Regions from separate parts of the Brevibacillus sp. JB24b genome, predicted to be linked through region 2. Evidence: a T-box and tRNA genes for the amino acid it is inferred to sense, from the RefSeq annotation. Region 2 holds a T-box; the other holds one or more tRNA genes.
What was found. A T-box is a leader RNA that pairs with one kind of tRNA and senses whether it is charged. The one in region 2 lies ahead of trpS (tryptophan--tRNA ligase), so its partner is inferred to be a tRNA-Trp.

Region 1 (2,172 bases), 1.2 Mb from region 2:
TCCCAATGAAAAGGTCCCCAAAAAAATAAACGTGGTACAGTTATCAAAGCCGATGATTCTCTAATAGGATCTGTCCACCCCATTAAAGCATATGTTCCCCAGCCTGCCAACATCCCGATTAATACTGCAAAGCTAGCAACAGCTTTTATTTTTTGACATAGTAACACAATCATAATAATAACAATAGAGGTTAAAGCGATGTTAGGAAGTACGGTAGTTGCACCATGATAACCTACCCCTAGCATCCCTTTAATAAAATTACTAGCTAGTGATATTGCTAGTAAAATCATATAGGTACCTGTTACAGCAGGGGTAAACAGTTTTTGCAATTTACTTATAGAACGTGTGAGACCTAAAATTAAAAAGATCAAACCAGAGATGACCATTCCTACTTGAAAGGATTGTCCGATTTCCATTGGAGCTAATCCCATCGTGGCACCTATTTGAGCCAGCATAAGAAAAATACTCCACCATAACCCTGCAGGCGCCTCCATCATAGGATATCTATGCCCAATCCAAGCCTGAATAAGAGAGGCTAATCCAATATAAAACAAAGTCTGTTGAATAAATAAAGCTGTTTGAACCTCACTTAAACCATAAACTTCACCAATCACAATAGGTACTGCAATGCTACACGACAGAGTTACAATAAACCACTGCACAGCTGCTGGTATTGTTACCTTCCAAGGTGGTGTACTATTTAAACCGTACTTCACACCGTCTTCCCCCTTACCATCTTCCTATCGAATGACTCTGTGTTTATTGTTTGAATCAAAATAGCTTATGTTGCAACTAGAAATATAGTAATAAAAACAAAAATGCTTTCTTCAAAAAAGAAGAAAGCATTTCCTTACGTATGGTGCCGGTAGAGGGACTTGAACCCCCACGGTTTCCCTCACGATTTTGAGTCGCGCGCGTCTGCCAATTCCGCCATACCGGCATGTTTTATTAAAAATAACCATTTCAATTTCCTAATTTATAATTCTATCATACTTTTCTATAAAATTAAACATAGATTGTTAATATTTATAAAAAAATACCTAATAGTTTGAAATGGAGGAGGTACCCGGATTTGAACCGGGGATGAGGGTTTTGCAGACCCGTGCCTTACCACTTGGCTATACCTCCATATATGGAGCGGACGACGGGTCTCGAACCCGCGACCTTCGCCTTGGCAAGGCGACGCTCTACCAATTGAGCTACGTCCGCATAAAAAAAGGGCGATCGATGGGAATCGAACCCACGAGTGTCGGAGCCACAATCCGATGCGTTAACCACTTCGCCACGACCGCCATACTAAAATTATAATGGCAGGGGCAGTAGGAATCGAACCCACGCCAAAAGTTTTGGAGACTTTTGTTCTACCATTAAACTATGCCCCTACATAATAAAGGTGGCTCGGGACGGAATCGAACCGCCGACACGAGGATTTTCAGTCCTCTGCTCTACCGACTGAGCTACCGAGCCAAACATACTTGCCATATCCTGAATAAGAAATGGCGGAGCTGACGGGACTCGAACCCGCGACCTCCGGTGTGACAGACCGGCGTGAACTCCAACTTCACCACAGCTCCATACTTTGGTTGCGGGGACAGGATTTGAACCTGCGACCTTCGGGTTATGAGCCCGACGAGCTACCGAGCTGCTCCACCCCGCGACAATATGAAAATAAAAATGGTGGAGGATGACGGGATCGAACCGCCGACCCTCTGCTTGTAAGGCAGATGCTCTCCCAGCTGAGCTAATCCTCCAGATAAATGAATGGTGACCCGTAGGGGATTCGAACCCCTGTATGACAGCGTGAAAGGCTGCTGTGTTAAACCGCTTCACCAACGGGCCTTAAATTATGGCGGATGGAGTGGGATTTGAACCCACGAGACGAGTTGACCCCGCCTACACGATTTCCAATCGTGCTCCTTCGGCCGCTCGGACATCCATCCATATGGCTCCTCAGGACGGACTCGAACCGCCAGCCTACCGGTTAACAGCCGGTTGCTCCACCATTGAGCTACTGAGGAACAGTATGAAAGAGTTGTTCTTTCAAAACTAGATAATGAAGTCAGCATAAAGGCAATGTGGATAAGTCCTCGACCGATTAGTATTCGTCAGCTCCATGCATTACTGCACTTCCACACCGAACCTATCAACCTCATCGTCTATGAGGGGTCTTAC
Region 2 (2,172 bases):
TTAAAACAAAAACCACTGGGATTAAAAACCAGCGTAATCATATCGGTTAGTAGCTGCTTACTGACGATTGTTTCGATCGAATCTGCTCAATTTTATGCGGAAACGTCTATTAATAATCGGACAGACCCTATGCGTTTGGCTGCGCAGATCGTTAGTGGAATCGGTTTTTTGGGTGCAGGGGTTATTTTGCGCCGAAATAATGATGTTATTTCTGGCCTTACCACAGCAGCAATTATTTGGTCTAGTGCAGGTATTGGAATTGCGGTCGGGTCAGGCTTTTATTATGAAGCAGCATTAGGAGCTGCGATGATTTTGTTTTCTGTGCAGTTGCTCCCATATTTAGTAAATATGATTGGAGTTCGAAAATTACAAGGAAAAGAGTTAAAAATTCGTCTGTTCTTAGATGAGCACTCACATATGACAGCGATTATCCAGAAATTCAAAGAAGAAGATATGAAGATTAAGAATGTCTGGTTAAAGGATGTTGATAAGCAAAGGGTACAGATGGATCTACGACTGGTTGTGTATGATCATATCTACATTACTGACATCTATGAGATGGTACATAATTTAAATGGGGTGGCACGTGTAGAGATTGACAGCTAGTGATGGATTACGTATACTGATTGATAAGTTTACAGGCATTTTATAAATGAACCATAAATTATAAACACGCGCAATGACGAAGAGGAGTATGCATGCAGATTGCTAAAGAGAGCTGATGGTTGGTGAAAATCAGTGCAGGAAGCTTGCAGAATGGACTTTTGAGCGTCCAGACCGATAGTGTGTAGGGTTAAACACACAGGTAGGCTCTGGCGGAGTGTCTCACCGATACAAGGGACAGGTATTCGAACAATGGCATGTAGAAGTGCGCGTTTGTTCCGATACAATAGAGCGCGCTGTTAAAACGGCGAATTAAGGTGGCACCACGGGTTTCTCGTCCTTATTTTTAAAGATAAGGATGAGGAGCCCTTTTTGTATTTCTGTAAACAAAATAGGATGTAATCAGGACAAGGAGCGTGATGAGAATGGAAGATGGTTGGTGGTGGCTTTATCAACTGAATGCTACAAATAAAAAGAGGGGGATCAATGCCTGGTGTATCCAACGATCTCCGCTCTCAAAACGAAAGAGGCTGATTATATATGAACAAGCAAAAACTAGTATCAGGTATTCGTTCTACAGGTGAATTACATTTGGGTAACTATTATGGTGCGATGAAAGGCATTGATAAGGTTGTTAACACATACGATGCTAATTTTTTTATTGCAGATTTGCATACATTGACCACACATCCTAGCCGAGAGCATATGTCTACAAATGCTTTAGAGGCTGCTGCCAGCTATCTGGCATCGGGCCTGAATCCAGAGCACTGCACGTTTTACACACAATCTGCCCTGTCAGCCGAGGTTGCAGAATTATCCTTGTATCTAGGTATGGTAATGCCATTAGGTGAGTTGATGCGGTGTCCAACATTTAAAGAGAAAGCAAAGAAACATCCTGATAATGTAAATTATGGTTTGGTTGGATACCCTGTACTGATGACAGCAGATATCCTGTTGCATAAAGGTGAAGTAGTACCTGTTGGTGAAGATCAATTGGTGCATTTGGAGATGGCACGGCAAATCGTTCGCCGTTTCAATCATATGTATGGTGAGATTTTTGCATACCCACAACCGTTGGCAGAGAATGCAGTTCGTATTCCAGCGTTACATGGACAGGGGAAAATGAGTAAGTCAGACGGAATCGATACGTATATTAGTTTACAGGATGACAAAAGTCAGATTGACCAGAAAGTAAAGAAGGCATATTCTGATCCAACTCGTCTCTATCTTCAACAACCAGGTCACCCAAGTGTACAAGGTTGTAATGTCTACCATCTGCATACGTACTTTACGGATGAGCAAGGTCAACAGCAACTTAGAGAACAATGTTCAACGGCATCAATTGGATGTGTAGCTTGCAAAAAGCGACTAGCTGAAGAAATCGAACAAATTGTAGAACCTTTCCGTACTCGGAAACAGCAACTCACAGAAGAACAAATACTTGATACCCTTCAACAGGGTGCACAGAAAGCTCGGTTATCTGCCCAAAAGGTTCTTCAAGAGGTACGAAATGCTATTGGGATCCTGATGGTATAAGTTTTGCAACGAATGATTATGTTGATTCTCTAT

Region 1: it has a tRNA-Trp gene. The T-box ahead of trpS (tryptophan--tRNA ligase) is inferred to sense a tRNA for this amino acid. The anticodon was not compared.

The regions. Positions count from the first base shown of each region.
Region 1 is NZ_JBNVQV010000001.1:755,704-757,875, reverse strand. It holds gene ACQV1I_RS03990 (purine/pyrimidine permease) at 1-716, opposite strand, end outside; tRNA gene ACQV1I_RS03985 (tRNA-Leu) at 858-940, opposite strand; tRNA gene ACQV1I_RS03980 (tRNA-Cys) at 1,055-1,128, opposite strand; tRNA gene ACQV1I_RS03975 (tRNA-Gly) at 1,134-1,209, opposite strand; tRNA gene ACQV1I_RS03970 (tRNA-His) at 1,220-1,292, opposite strand; tRNA gene ACQV1I_RS03965 (tRNA-Trp) at 1,309-1,382, opposite strand; tRNA gene ACQV1I_RS03960 (tRNA-Phe) at 1,395-1,467, opposite strand; tRNA gene ACQV1I_RS03955 (tRNA-Asp) at 1,498-1,574, opposite strand; tRNA gene ACQV1I_RS03950 (tRNA-Met) at 1,581-1,657, opposite strand; tRNA gene ACQV1I_RS03945 (tRNA-Val) at 1,676-1,751, opposite strand; tRNA gene ACQV1I_RS03940 (tRNA-Glu) at 1,763-1,839, opposite strand; tRNA gene ACQV1I_RS03935 (tRNA-Ser) at 1,848-1,940, opposite strand; tRNA gene ACQV1I_RS03930 (tRNA-Asn) at 1,944-2,018, opposite strand; rRNA gene ACQV1I_RS03925 (23S ribosomal RNA) at 2,076-2,172, opposite strand, start outside.
Region 2 is NZ_JBNVQV010000001.1:1,907,603-1,909,774, forward strand. It holds gene ACQV1I_RS09330 (MgtC/SapB family protein) at 1-606, shown strand, start outside; T-box leader at 671-948, shown strand; gene trpS (tryptophan--tRNA ligase) at 1,144-2,139, shown strand.